DNA from 2 places in the Limnobacter thiooxidans genome. Region 2 is predicted to be linked to the other one. Evidence: predicted binding sites of a transcription regulator. Region 2 holds the regulator's gene; the other holds the start of a gene.
The links. Region 2 encodes HrcA, which represses chaperone genes, less so after heat shock. Its sites were predicted from a motif close to TTAGCACTCNNNNNNNNNGAGTGCTAA; they were not measured.
Positions count from the first base shown of each region.

Region 1 (7,412 bases), 1.4 Mb from region 2:
CTGGATGTTTTGGCGAGCCCAAAGCGCGTCTGCAATCAGCTTTGCCTGGTTTTCGTCACGCTCGTCTTGCTGGGCGTAGTACACTGCCGCCACCAACAGAGCCATCAACAGGGAAAAGACGAGTACAGGTACGCCGAAACGCACAGCCTGTCTGCGCTTGATTTTCTTGAGATTGGGCTCGTGTGGGGCGAATACTTGCATCGCAGGATAGTGCCACGAAACCACGGAAGTTTTCAGTGGATGTGGAAACCCACAATGGTGTTGCTTGTCTTACTCTGCAAATTTCGATGAATACACAGAACCTGCCCACTCTATGAACGTTCCGTCAGTCTTTGCGCTATTACTTGGATTTGCAGTGATGACTTTGCAGCCTGCAATTGCTGCGCCACCCATCCTCATCAAATTCAGCCATGTGGTGGATGAAAACACCCCAAAGGGCCTTGCAGCACTGGAATTCAAGCGACTGGCCGAAGAGCGGACACGTGGAAGGGTCAAGGTTCAGGTTTATCCCAACTCCTCACTGTACAAAGACCGGGAAGAACTGGAAGCCTTGCAGCTTGGTGCAGTACAGATGCTGGCGCCCTCCCTCGCAAAGTTTGGTCAGTTGGGTTTGCGCGATTTCGAAGTGTTCGATCTGCCGTACATATTTCCGAACCGCCAGGTGCTGAAAACAGTGACTCAAGGTGCAATTGGTCGCGAGTTGCTGTCCCAGCTTGAAGACCGGGGTATTTTGGGTCTGGCCTACTGGGACAATGGTTTCAAGGTAATGAGCTCAAATTCTCCCATCAGGCTACCCGAGGATTTGAAAGGCAAGCGCATGCGGATACAACCCTCCCGGGTACTGGAGGCCCAAATGGAGGCGCTTGGTGCCACGCCTCTGCCCCTGGCGTTTTCGGATGTCTACACCGCGCTAGAAACCGGCCTTGTGGACGGCACGGAAAATCCTCCCTCCAACCTCTATTCCAAAAACATGCACGAGGTACAGAAGTATGTGGCTGTGACCAACCATGGCTACCTGGGCTACGCCGTCATTGTGAACCGCAAGTTCTGGAACAGCCTGCCCGCAGACCTTCGGCTGACCCTTGAGCGATGTATTGTGGACGCAACCCGCAAGAATGACGACGAAGCAGAAAAACTGAATGCGATGGCCTTGGTCAAAGTGAAACAGTTTAAAAACACGCAGGTGCACACATTAAGTGCGGTGGAATTAGAACTTTGGAGAAAGGCATTTGAACCTGTCCACCGCCGCATGGAAAGCCGTATCAGCAAAGACCTGATCAATAGCATCCGCAAGGCAGCTGCCACCCAGGCTGCAGCATCGGCAGCCATGGAATTGCGTTGAGCGTCGCCCCAATAGGTCATGGATTGAATCAGGCTTCAGTCACGGCCAACTTCTGACGAGCCACCTCGAGAAACTGATCGGGTTCAGGACGAACCCGGTAGTTGGAGGTTTGATCTGAATACACAATGCGCCCGTGTTTGTTGATGATCAACACGGTGGGCAACACGGTGTGTTCGCCATGCCCGAACCACTTCAAGCCAAATGGAACGCCATTATCGGCAACGAGATTCAGCTTTTTGCTGGTCTTGAAATCGACATCCACAAAAAAGGCCATGGGCACCTTAAAGCGCTTGGCCAGGTCTTGGGTTTTGGTTTCAGGCTGCGGGCTGATGAGTGCAACCTTCACACCCAAGCGGTCAAGCTCAATGTAGCGGCCAGCCACTTCGCGAATTTGGGTCATGCACAAAGGGCACCAGTTGCCCCTGTAGAAAATCAGAAGCCAGGCTGCTCCCTTGAGCTGCTCGCTGGAAAAACGGGTACCTTCCAGCGTTTTCAGCTCGAACGCCGGTAGCTTTTCACCCTCTTTCAACTGGACATTGTTGCGCTCGCCCAAGTGCGAATACCAGAAAATGTAGGCAATGCTGCTGAAGAAAATCAGGTTGCCAAGGACGAGCGGCCAAGGATTGGCTTCCATGGCGGGGTCGGTTAACACCAGTGCAATGCCCATCAGGTTCGTGGCCATCAAGAGGTGCAGGTTACGGGAGGTTCGTGCCCGTCGACCCATGAACATCCAGACAAACAGGTAGAAATTGGGCAAAGCCAGCACAAAGACACCCATCCAACCTGCACCCAAGGGGCTATGCCAACTGAGAGTGGCCACATGCAACAGGCTGAGATTGATTAACAGCAAAAAAAAGACAATGAATAGGGACTTTGCTTTGTTCATCGGACAATACACGCATTGGGATCGAACCACAGTGTAAACAAATGTGACTTACGCTCCGCTTGCTGACAACTTTTTTTAGGCATGCCCCTTGAAATAGACCCACCCCACCCCTATTATTAGCACTCGATGGCAGCGAGTGCTAGCAACACACCTGCCAGTTTGACCAAGCAATTCATTTTAAAAGACAAATTTAGGAGTGGTATCCATGAACATTCGTCCGTTGCATGATCGCGTGATCGTGAAGCGTCTCGACAGCGAGCGCACAACAGCCTCTGGCATCGTGATTCCAGAATCCGCAGCCGAGAAGCCCGATCAAGGTGAAGTTATTGCAGTAGGCCCAGGCAAGCGTGATGACAGCGGCAAGCTGATCGCCATGGACGTGCAGGTAGGCCAGCGCGTGTTGTTCGGCAAGTACGCCGGTCAAGCCATCAAGGTGGATGGCAAGGAAGTGCTGGTTATGCGCGAAGAAGACATCATGGGCGTAATTGAAGCCTAATTATTCAGAATAGAAAAAGGAAGATTAATCATGGCAGCTAAAGAAGTATTTTTCGGCGACGACGCTCGCAGCCGCATGGTGCGTGGCGTAAACATTCTGGCCAACGCAGTGAAAGTGACTTTGGGCCCCAAAGGCCGCAACGTGGTGCTTGAGCGCTCATTCGGCGCCCCCACAGTGACCAAGGACGGTGTGTCCGTGGCCAAGGAAATCGAACTGAAAGACAAGTTCGAAAACATGGGTGCACAGATGGTCAAGGAAGTTGCTTCCAAGACATCCGACAACGCAGGTGACGGTACAACTACTGCGACAGTTCTGGCCCAGGCCATCGTGAAGGAAGGCATGAAGTTTGTTGCCGCCGGCATGAACCCAATGGACCTGAAGCGCGGTATCGACAAAGCAGTGACAGCCGCTATCGGCGAACTGCGCGCATTGTCAAAGCCTTGCTCAACGACCAAGGCTATTGCACAGGTTGGCTCCATTTCCGCCAACAGCGATGAATCCATCGGCAACATCATTGCCGAAGCCATGGAAAAAGTAGGCAAGGAAGGCGTCATTACTGTTGAAGACGGCAAGAGCCTGGACAACGAACTTGACGTGGTTGAAGGTATGCAGTTTGACCGCGGCTACCTGAGCCCCTACTTCATCAACAACCAGGAAAAGCAGGTTGCCGCTTTGGACAACCCGTTTGTTCTGTTGCACGACAAGAAAATCAGCAACATTCGTGACCTGCTGCCCACACTGGAACAGGTGGCCAAAGCTGGTCGCCCCCTGTTGATCATTGCTGAAGACATCGAAGGCGAAGCCTTGGCGACTTTGGTTGTGAACAACATTCGCGGCATCCTGAAAACTTGCGCAGTGAAGGCACCTGGTTTTGGTGACCGTCGCAAAGCCATGCTGGAAGACATCGCCATCTTGACTGGCGGTGTTGTTATCGCTGAAGAAACCGGCATGAGCCTGGAAACAGTAACCCTGGAACACCTGGGCCAAGCCAAGCGCATTGAAGTGGGCAAAGAAAACACCATCATCATCGACGGTGCTGGCGACGGCGCAAACATTGAAGCCCGTGTGAAGCAGATTCGTGGCCAGATCGAAGAGTCTTCTTCGGACTACGACCGTGAAAAACTGCAAGAGCGCGTGGCCAAGCTGGCCGGCGGTGTTGCAGTGATCAAGGTAGGTGCTGCCACTGAAGTGGAAATGAAAGAAAAGAAAGCACGCGTTGAAGATGCATTGCACGCAACACGCGCTGCTGTTGAAGAAGGCATTGTGCCAGGCGGCGGCGTAGCCCTGCTGCGCGCACGCGCCAAGATTGCTGGCTTGAAGGGTGCAAACCCCGACCAGGACGCAGGTATCAAGATTGTTCTGCGTGCCATGGAAGAGCCACTGCGCATGATCGTGACCAACGCAGGTGAAGAATCATCTGTTGTGGCCAACAACGTGATGGGCGGCGAAGGCAACTACGGCTACAACGCAGCCACTGGCGAGTACGGCGACATGGTTGACATGGGCGTTCTGGACCCAACCAAGGTAACCCGCACTGCTTTGCAAAATGCAGCGTCAGTTGCTTCCCTGATGTTGACCACAGACTGCATGGTTGCAGACCTGGCGGAAGACAAGCCTTCAGCACCTGACATGGGTGGCATGGGCGGAATGGGTGGTATGGGCGGCATGGGCATGTAATTGCCTCTGTAGCTTTTCTTCGGGCTTTCGGGCCCGTTGGAATGAGAACCGCTGGCTTGGTGAGAACCGGGCTGGCGGTTTTTTTTTCGCAGGTCTTTTGTCGGTATTTGGTGCTGCTCATTTCGCTTTTGTTGCGCAGGCCTTTGGGTCGAAGTTCTTTACTGCTCATCTCGCCTTGGTCAAGGCTTGTTTCCCGGCTTATTGATTCTGGCTTGGGGCATGCGAAACGCTAGCGCGTATTCGCATGCCCCAAGCCAGAATCAGCCGGGAAGCCTTGCCCTGAATCGGCAAGATGATGCAGCAAACGAACACGTCCCCCAGGCTGCGAACTTGCGCCGGTTGAAGGCTGGTGACAACGAACACCCTCAGACTGCGAACTTGCTTTGGTGGAAGTCAATTGACTTGAGCAACGCCGCAGCATGCAAGTCGCACATTGCCCACAGAAAGTCACAGACGCAGCCCGTTCAAGTTTGCGAAGGCAGCATGGCCCTTGCACCGCCATTCAAGAAAGCCTGCCCGTTTTGAATTCACACGCCACGTTCGGCTGCAAGCCGACACCGTGTTCGGCCATGTGTTTTGCCGAACACGGTGAGTCCGTGTGAACGTCAAAAAAGGGAAATACAGGCTTTCCGGCGGAAGGGGGACTGCGCCTGAGTGAACGAGGAACGTGGCATGCGCCTGAGCAAACGAAGCACCTACATGCGCTTGAAAAAACAGCGGATAAACAATCGCTTGACCCATTCGACCGGCGAATCTATAATTCGCGGTTACCTAATTAACCAGCAAGTGACTCGGCCTTGTCGAACAAAGACCGCTGGGTTGGCTGCAACGGAGAAACTCATGAAAGACGGAATTCACCCAAACTACCGCGAAATGTTGTTCATCGACATGTCCAATGGCTTCAAATTCATCTGCCGTTCCACAGCATCAAGCCGTGAAACAGGCGAGTTCGAAGGCAAAGAGTACCCAGTAATCAAGCTGGACGTGAGCTCCGAATCACACCCCTTCTACACCGGCGCGCAGAACACCATCGTGGACACCGCAGGTCGCGTTGAGAAGTTCCGTCGCAGATTCGATCGCTTCAAGAAGTAATTTGTGCAGGCTCAGTAATGATATTGAGCTGAATCAGGAAAGTCGTTCAAAGAAAGGCAGCTCAGGAAAACTGGCTGCCTTTTGTTTTTCCAGACACAATAAGAACTTATGGTCATCACTGCTGCCAATAACACACGCTTGTCACGCAGGCTACTGTGGGGCTTGATTCTGCTCTACATCTTGCCTGGACTTTTTGCGCGCACGCCCTGGAAACCCGACGATGCGGCCGGGTTCGGGCAAAGCTTCACTTTTGCGCAAACTCCCTTCTCTGAGTGGGCATTTTCCTCGATCGGAGACAGGCTGTACGTGGAAGGCGGATTGTTGTCCGCCTGGCTTGCAGGACTGCTGGGCAAACTGGCACTGGTCGTGGGCATTCCACACAATTGGCTGGACGACGCCATGCGCTTGGGCAATGTGTTCTGGCTTGTTCTGGCTGGATGGGCCATCTGGAACGCCACCTATCGGCTGGCCAAACGGGTTGAACTTCAACCGGAAGACCCGCTGGGCACAGCACCGACCCGGGTGGATTACGCCCGCTCGGTGGCGGATGCCTCGGTACTTTGCCTGTTGGGCACCTTGGGCTTGCTGGTGCGTTCGCACATGCAAGTACCAGAATTGGCTGAATTGGCAGGTATTTCCATCATGTTGCTGGGTGCCGTACGCTCACTAGATCGACCAATCGGTGCAGGCTGGATGCTGGGTGTCGGTATTGCCATCGCATTTTTTGCCCGTGGCTGGGCTCACTGGTTGCCTTTTCTGTTGCTTCTGTTAATCAGCTCGACTACTCACAGTTCACTGCGATTTGGCCTGTTGCGCCGCATGACCCGGGCTGCCGCGGTGTTTTGTGTGGCTTTCGCAATCTGGTTTTTCTGGTTGATGAGCCAGAAGCAAGGTGAGATATGGTGGAACGCGTGGAATGAATGGAACGTGCGGCGCTTCCTGATTCTGGACCCCACCAAGTCGTTCGATCTTCCAGCATTGATCGTGACCTTGAAAACTCTTAGCTGGTTTTTATGGCCGATTCTGCCCATGGCCTGCTGGACGGTGTGGCGCTACCGCACGGCACTAAGCGAACCCTCCATTCGAATTCCATTGGCAGGCGCTTTGGCGGGTATTGTGGTTTTATTCATAACAAACCCTGCCGATGAAGCCAACTACTTCCCGCTGCTTGCACCTTTGTCCATACTTGCAGCAATTGGTCTGTCGACCATGAAACGCGGCTTGATTGCCTTGATCGACTGGTTCGCTGTGCTGTGGTTCACCTTTGCGGCGGTATTGGTTTGGCTGGGCTGGACCGCAGCAACATTCGGATTTCCAGCCAAGATTGCAGCTAATTTCGAGAAACTGTCGCCTGGCTATGTGCCTGACGTCATCGGGCTTGAACTTGCGCTAGCTGTTGTGGCCAGCATGGCCTGGGCCCGTTTGATCATTTGGCGTACCTCATCAACTCGTAACCGGGCCTTGTGGCGCCCCATGGTATTGTCCAGCGGCGGTGTGATTCTGCTGTGGTTGTTGATGATGACACTGTGGATTCCAAGAATTGATTATGCAAAAAGCTTTAAATCATTGGGCGAAGCGGTTACACGTGCAGTCAACAATCATCCGTCGCATGGCGATTCTGAATGTGTTGCCGATTACAACCTGGGCTATGCCCAACGGGCAACACTGCAATATCATGCAGACGTGAATTTTGTTCGCAAGGGCTTTCGAGCAGAAGCGCCCAAGTGCAATTACCTGTTGCTGCAAGACACCACTCGCCAAGGCCTGCCTGTGAAGGTGGACTTTGAGTCGAAAGCCTCGGACCGTTGGGAATTGATCTGGACCGGCAACCGAAATTCGGACCGGCACGAGTTTTTCTTTTTGTACGCCCGCTCGGGGCGGTAGTTGTTGAAGGTGCGGCATGGCCAGTAGTACAGCGG
Region 1 covers NZ_AP028947.1:738,848-746,259, reverse strand. Annotated here, with positions in the region: gene RGQ30_RS03365 (two-component system sensor histidine kinase NtrB) at 1-201, opposite strand, end outside; gene RGQ30_RS03360 (TRAP transporter substrate-binding protein) at 314-1,342, shown strand; gene RGQ30_RS03355 (peroxiredoxin family protein) at 1,371-2,192, opposite strand; gene RGQ30_RS03350 (co-chaperone GroES) at 2,434-2,724, shown strand; gene groL (chaperonin GroEL) at 2,755-4,401, shown strand; gene RGQ30_RS03340 (hypothetical protein) at 4,621-4,926, shown strand; gene RGQ30_RS03335 (type B 50S ribosomal protein L31) at 5,242-5,493, shown strand; gene RGQ30_RS03330 (hypothetical protein) at 5,602-7,377, shown strand; gene RGQ30_RS03325 (MATE family efflux transporter) at 7,394-7,412, shown strand, end outside.
Region 1: RGQ30_RS03350 (co-chaperone GroES) is a predicted target of HrcA. The motif match lies at 2,345-2,371, and genes of this name have one in related genera.

Region 2 (7,412 bases):
TCGCAGGCGATGGATTGTTCTTCAAGAACGGCTTTGGCAGTCGGATTGATCTCGAACACTGCGGTGATGTTGGCGCGCTCGCAGCCTTCACGCACTTGGGATGCATCGGCGCGTGCACCCAGGCACAGTGACAGCGCATCAATCAAAATTGATTTGCCGGTTCCTGTTTCGCCCGACAGCACGGACATGCCCGGTGAAAAATGCAGGTCCAATTTGTCAACAATTACAAAATCCTGAATGGTCAAACTACTTAGCATGGCTGCTGTCTCTAAGTCCTCGAGTTTTGTGGGGGGTTTCTGTTGGGCTTGCACTCCAGTGCAGTTTTTGCCTCAGCATGGCGAAGTAATCATAACGTGCCGGGTGCAAAAGCTGGATAGGGTGTGGTGACACCTTGATCCGAATTTGATCACCCACTTTGGCACGTCCGTTGAACTGCATATCAAAGTGCACGCCGGTTTGCTTGCCCCCAGTCACAAAAACATCGATTGTGCTGTGTTGTGGCAAGGCAATCGGGCGGTTGGTCAAAGCGTGGGGTGCCACAGGCACAATCAGCAAGCCCGCCAGGCTTGGGTGCAGAATAGGACCGTCTGCTGACAGGGCATAGGCGGTCGACCCGGTTGGTGTGGATACAATGAGGCCATCTGCCCGCAGGTCGTACATGAATGTGCCGTCCACTTCGACGCGGAGTTCGACCATGCCACCCACAATGCCGCGGCTGATGACGATGTCGTTCAGTGCAATGTGATTTTCGACCAGTTTGCCCTGTCTTAATATTTGCCCTTGCAGGTAAGACCGCGATTCAGCAACTGATTGGCCGTTGATGGTATCGACCAAGGTGGGGTTGATGTCGTCAAGGCGAATATCAGTCAAAAATCCAAGGCGTCCCTGGTTAACGCCGATCAAAGGAATGTTGGAGTCCGCCAGTTCTCGCGCGGTACCAAGAAAAGTGCCGTCGCCTCCGATAATTACCGCAATTTTTGCCTTTTTCTTGATTTCTGCCAAGGTGGCGAATTCAAAATTGGGATGGTCGTCATCCAGTTTTATTTTTTTGGATGCGGTGCTGCTCAGCATGTTGTCACAGACCAGAACCTTGAATGAATTGGCGGCCAACAGGTCTACGACGCTTCGCCAAATGGCCTGTTTTGGGGAGGCACCATGCTTTGCAAATACAGCAATGCACATCCCTTTCTGTTTTGGCATTCTTGAGTTCCTGTTTTTGTCGTAAAGTGGGGCCTAAACCCAATCGTATCGCAACACGCATTTGAAGTGACCTTGATGATAGACGAACGCGCCCGTTCCATATTGAAAACATTGGTTGAAAGGTACATCACGGATGGAAGCCCGGTGGGTTCGCGGGCCTTGTCCAAGTGGTCTACGCTGGATCTGAGTCCCGCCACTATCCGCAATGTGATGGCTGATCTTGAAGAATTGCGCTTGGTGGTGTCGCCACACACGTCAGCTGGACGCGTGCCCACACCGCAGGGTTACCGGATGTTCGTTGATTCCCTGTTGACGGTCAAACCACTGGCCATTGATGTGCAAACCGCCTTGAGCGGTGGTATTCAACGCGAAGACCCGAACCGCGTGTTGAGCAAGGCCGTGAATTTGCTGTCCAGCCTGTCGTCGTTCGCAGGTGTCATCACTGCGCCCAAAAAGGCAGCCCTGTTTCGTCACGTGGAGTTTTTAAGTCTTTCGGACAGAAAGGTGTTGCTGATCATTGTGACTCCTGATGGGGATGTGCAAAACCGGATCTTGATTGTTGAAAAGCCTTACACCCAGTCTGAGCTCAGCATGGCTGCCAATTTTTTCAACCAGCATTTTGCAGGTCTGACTTTTCAGCAGGCCAAGCAACGTTTGTCGGAAGAACTGCACCAGATCAGCCAGGACATCAGCAAACTCATGCAGGCTGCCGTGAATGCGGGTACCGAATCCGAGGAAAGCGCCACAGATGGCGTCTTGTTGTCTGGTGAAAGAAAGTTGCTGGACGTGTCGGATCTGTCAACCGACATGGACCGTTTGAAAAAGATGTTCGGGGTGTTCGAACAGCGCACCGCCTTGTTGAGGCTGCTGGAGAGTTCGAACCGCGCCGAAGGTGTGCAGATTTTTATCGGTGGCGATTCCAGCCTGGTGCCCATGGAGGAAATGAGCGTGATTTCCGCGCCGTACCAGGTCAATGGCGAAGTGGTTGGCACCTTGGGGGTGATCGGCCCCACACGCATGGCCTATGAGCGACTCATTCCTATTGTGGATATCACATCCAAACTCGTTTCTTCTGCGCTGTCCGATCCGGACTAGGGTTCCGTTTCACCACGGTTCGCTTTCGGTATACTTCAAGACTTGTTGTTCACTAGGCAGTATCCATGCGCACCGAAGCCCCTTTTCGCCACGGCACCCCCCAAAAAACAGCTGTACTGCTTGTCAATCTGGGTACGCCGGACAATGCAGACACACCTTCCTTGCGTCGTTACCTGAAAGAGTTTCTTTCGGACCCACGGGTGGTTGAAATTCCAAAATTGATCTGGTGGATCATTTTGAACGGCATCATTCTGCAAATTCGCCCCAAAAAATCTGCTGCCAAATATGCCACGGTGTGGACTGATGAAGGTTCGCCCCTGATGGCGATTGGCAAGCGGCAAGTGCGGGTATTGAGTGAGGCCTTCAAGGCACGTCGCTGGGATGTTCGGGTTGAGCTGGCGATGCGCTATGGCAACCCGTCTGTGGCCAGCCGTATGGATCAGCTTCGCAAAGACGGCTATGACCGAGTCCTGGTTTTTCCGCTTTATCCTCAATATGCTGCTGCAACAACAGCCTCTGTGTTTGACGCTGTGTTCGACTGGGCCAAACCCGTGCGTAATATTCCGGAGTTGCGCCTGGTCAAGCACTATCACGATCACCCGGCCTACATTCACGCTTTGGCCGAAAGTGTCCGCAAGCACTGGCAGATCAACGGCAGGCCGAATTTTGAAGGTGGTGATGTGCTGTTGTTCAGCTTCCACGGCGTGCCTGAGATGACTTTGCTCAAAGGAGACCCTTACCATTGCGAATGCTACAAAACGGCGCGTCTGCTAGTCGAGGAATTGGGTTTGCAAAAAGGCGATTACCGTGTGACATTCCAGAGCCGTTTTGGCAAAGCCAAGTGGCTTGAACCCTACACAGACAAAACCCTGGAGGCCCTGGGCAAGGCGGGTACCAAGCGGATTGATGTGATGTGCCCCGGTTTCATGGCAGATTGCCTTGAAACCCTGGAGGAGATCAACCAGGAAGGCCGAGAAGACTTTCAGCACGCAGGTGGTGGCGAGTTCCATTACATTGCCTGCCTGAACGACAGCGAATTGTCTGCTGCCATGTTGTCGGAAATTACAGCCCAGCACATGCAGGGCTGGCCGGTTGATATGGGTTACGAAGAGTCCATGGCACTTGAATTGGCGGAAAGCCGAAAACTGGCCCTAGAGATGGGTGCGCAATAGCGATTCAGGGTATTTTTCGGCAAATAAGAGCAAATCAATCGAATTGGGGGCTTGAAATTCATGTTCAAGCCCCCAATTGCCGTCCAGAGCAGGAGCGATTGATGCGTGAATTGATCGCTTCCATTGAATTCACTTGGAGGAAAAGACATGTCAGAACCCACTGGAAAGCCGAACACAGACGAGCAACAGTCTGCACAGGCCCCAGAAGGTCAGCAGCAAGGTACGCCGACCCCGGATCAGCCTGAGCAGGCTGCGCAGCAGCCCGAAGCGCCTCAGGACGAGGTCTCCGTATTGCGGGCAGCGCTGGAAAATGCCCACCTTGAAGTTGAGAAGTCAAAGGAAGTGTACTTGCGACTGGCCGCTGACATGGAAAACCTTCGCCGTCGCACCCAGGAAGACGTGGCCAAGGCCCACAAATACGCCATTGAGTCATTTGCTGAATCACTGGTACCTGTGCGCGACAGCTTGGAAATGGCGCTCTCCGTTGAAAATCAGACCCCTGAAGCATTGAAAGATGGTGTGTCCGCCACCCTGCGTCAGCTTGAAGCGGCATTTGAACGCGGAAAAGTGGTGGTATTGAACCCGGTTGGCGAAAAATTCAACCCGAACCAGCACCAGGCAGTGGCCATGGTGCCCGGCAGTTCGGTCGAGCCTGCTGTAGCGCCAAACCACGTGGTGTCGGTGCTGCAAAAGGGTTACTTGATCAATGACAGGGTGTTGCGCCCGGCCTTGGTGTCTGTAGCCCAATAAAAAATGAAACCTGGGGTTGAATAACCCCTTGAACTGGAGGGGTTTAGCCCCATATCCGGTCTAACAACATACATTTGAATTCAGAAATTACGGAGAAATTCATGGGAAAGATTATTGGCATTGACTTGGGTACAACCAACTCTTGCGTGGCCGTATTTGAAGGCGGTGGCTACAAAGTCATCGAGAACTCGGAAGGTGCGCGTACAACCCCTTCCATTATTGCTTACATGGAAGATGGCGAAATTCTGGTGGGTGCGCCCGCCAAGCGCCAGGCTGTGACTAATCCGAAGAACACGCTGTACGCAGTCAAGCGCCTGATTGGCCGCAAGTTTGGCGATGCTGAGGTTCAGAAAGACATTGACATGATGCCTTTCTCCATCATGAAAGCCGACAACGGCGATGCATGGGTCAGCGTACGTGATCAGAAACTGGCTCCCCCGCAGGTGTCAGCCGAAGTGTTGCGCAAAATGAAAAAAACTGCGGAAGACTACCTCGGCGAAGAAGTGACAGAGGCTGTGATTACCGTGCCTGCTTACTTTAACGACAGCCAACGCCAAGCCACCAAGGATGCGGGCCGCATTGCAGGTCTGGATGTCAAGCGCATCATTAACGAACCCACTGCTGCTGCATTGGCCTTCGGCATGGACAAAGCTGAAAAAGGCGATCGCAAAATTGCGGTGTATGACCTGGGCGGCGGTACATTCGACGTGTCCATTATTGAAATTGCTGACATTGACGGCGAGAAGCAGTTTGAAGTGCTGTCCACCAACGGCGACACATTCCTTGGCGGTGAAGACTTCGACCAGCGCATCATCGACCACATCATCGACGAGTTCAAAAAGAACAATGGCGTTGATTTGTCTAAAGACCCGATCGCTTTGCAGCGCATCAAGGCTGCAGCCGAGCGTGCGAAGATCGAATTGTCGTCTTCACAGCAAACCGAGATCAACGAGCCCTACATTGCGATGGCCAACGGCGCGCCAATGCACTTGACCACCAAGCTCAGCCGTTCCAAGCTGGAAGCCCTGGTGGAAGACCTGATCAGCCGTACCGTTGAACCCATGAAAATGGCGTTGAAAGATGCCGGTTTGTCCGCATCGCAAATCGATGACATTATTTTGGTAGGCGGTATGACCCGCATGCCCAAGGTTCAGGAAGCAGTCAAGAACTTCTTCGGCAAAGAGCCCCGCAAAGACGTGAACCCCGATGAAGCCGTGGCTGCAGGTGCGGCTATTCAGGGCTCCGTATTGAGTGGTGACCGCAAGGACGTGTTGTTGCTCGACGTATCACCGTTGTCCCTAGGTATTGAAACCATGGGCGGTGTGATGACCAAGATGATCGAGAAGAACACCACCATTCCAACCAAGTTCAGTCAGGTGTTTTCGACTGCCGATGACAACCAGCCTGCCGTGACCATCAAGGTGTTCCAGGGCGAACGTCAAATGGCCAACGACAACAAGAGTTTGGGCGAATTCAACCTGGAAGGCATTCCGCCTGCACCACGTGGCGTACCGCAGATTGAAGTGACCTTCGACATTGACGCGAACGGTATCTTGCACGTGTCTGCGAAAGACAAGGGCACAGGCAAAGAGAACAAGATCGTTATCAAGGCCAACTCTGGTTTGTCTGAGGACGAAATCCAGAAAATGGTGAAAGACGCCGAAGCCAACGCGGCCGATGATGCCAAGCGCCGTGAACTGGCCGAAGCCAAAAACCAGGCCGATGCGCTGGTGCACAGCACCCGCAAATCGCTTGGCGAATACGGCGACAAGCTGGAAGCCGGTGAAAAGGAAAAAATTGAAGCCGCATGCAAGGCTTTGGAAGAAGCAGCCAAAGGCGAGGACAAGGAAGCCATTGATGCCCGCACCAAGGAGTTGGCGGAGTCTGCCCAGAAGTTGGGCGAGAAAATGTATGCTGACATGCAGGCCCAGCAAGCTGCGGAAGGTGCTGCTGCGGGTGCAAACCCAGGTGGTGCCGAGCAGCCACAGTCTTCTTCCAAGAAAGACGATGCAGACGATGTCGTTGATGCTGATTTCAAGGAAGTCAAAGACAAGTAAAGTGGGCAGCGGCGCTCATTAAAGGCGCCGCCTGAAACCAAGGGCACACTGGTTGGCTGCATTCTTGCGGTTTCTCAGTGAAGCCCTTTTTGTACGAATAAAAGCGGTGTTTCGCAAACTGCGCAAGCTGCATGAAATGAGACTGACATGGCAAAACGGGACTTCTACGACATTTTGGGTGTACAAAAAAATGCCACAGACGATGAGCTGAAAAAGGCCTATCGAAAAATGGCCATGAAGTATCACCCTGACCGCAACCCGGACAGTGCAGATGCCGAGGCCAAGTTCAAGGAAGCCAAAGAAGCTTATGAAATGTTGAGCGACGCCAAAAAGCGCGCGGCTTACGACAGACATGGTCACGCGGGTGTGGATCCCAATATGGGTGGCGGTGGCGCAGGCGGTTTCTCGGACTTCTCTGATGCGTTTGGCGATATCTTCGGGGACATTTTTGGCGGGCGCGCTGGCGGTGGCGGCGGTTCACGCCAGTCGGCCATGTACCGTGGTTCTGACCTGAAGTACAACATGGAAATTACCCTGGAGCAGGCTGCGAAAGGGTTTGATACCCAGATCCGGGTTCCAGTGTGGGACAACTGTGGGACTTGTTCCGGTAGTGGTGCCAAACCCGGCACCAAGCCTGAAACCTGTTCCACTTGTGGTGGGTCTGGTGCAGTGCGCATGACGCAAGGCTTCTTTAGTGTGCAGCAAACCTGCCCGAAGTGCCATGGCACAGGCAAAATGATTCCACACCCATGCCATGACTGTGAAGGCCTGGGCCGCAAGAAAACCAACAAAACCCTTGAAGTGAAAGTACCTGCCGGTATTGACGATGGCATGCGCATTCGCTTGAGCGGCAAGGGTGAACCTGGAGTGAATGGTGGCCCTGCGGGTGATTTGTATGTTGAAGTGCACCTGAAAGAACATGCTGTATTCCAGCGCGACGGCGATGACCTGCATTGCGAAATGCCTGTGTCCTTCGCGGCTGCAGCCTTGGGCGGTGCCATTGAAGTACCGACCTTGGGCGGCAAGGCTTCATTCGACATTCCAGAGGGTACGCAGACCGGTAAAACATTCCGTTTGCGTGGCAAGGGTATCAAGGGGGTTCGATCTTCCTATCCCGGTGACCTGTTTTGCCACATCG
Region 2 covers NZ_AP028947.1:2,125,519-2,132,930, reverse strand. Annotated here, with positions in the region: gene recN (DNA repair protein RecN) at 1-257, opposite strand, end outside; gene RGQ30_RS09720 (NAD(+)/NADH kinase) at 247-1,200, opposite strand; gene hrcA (heat-inducible transcriptional repressor HrcA) at 1,279-2,295, shown strand; gene hemH (ferrochelatase) at 2,361-3,467, shown strand; gene grpE (nucleotide exchange factor GrpE) at 3,615-4,217, shown strand; gene dnaK (molecular chaperone DnaK) at 4,319-6,274, shown strand; gene dnaJ (molecular chaperone DnaJ) at 6,422-7,412, shown strand, end outside.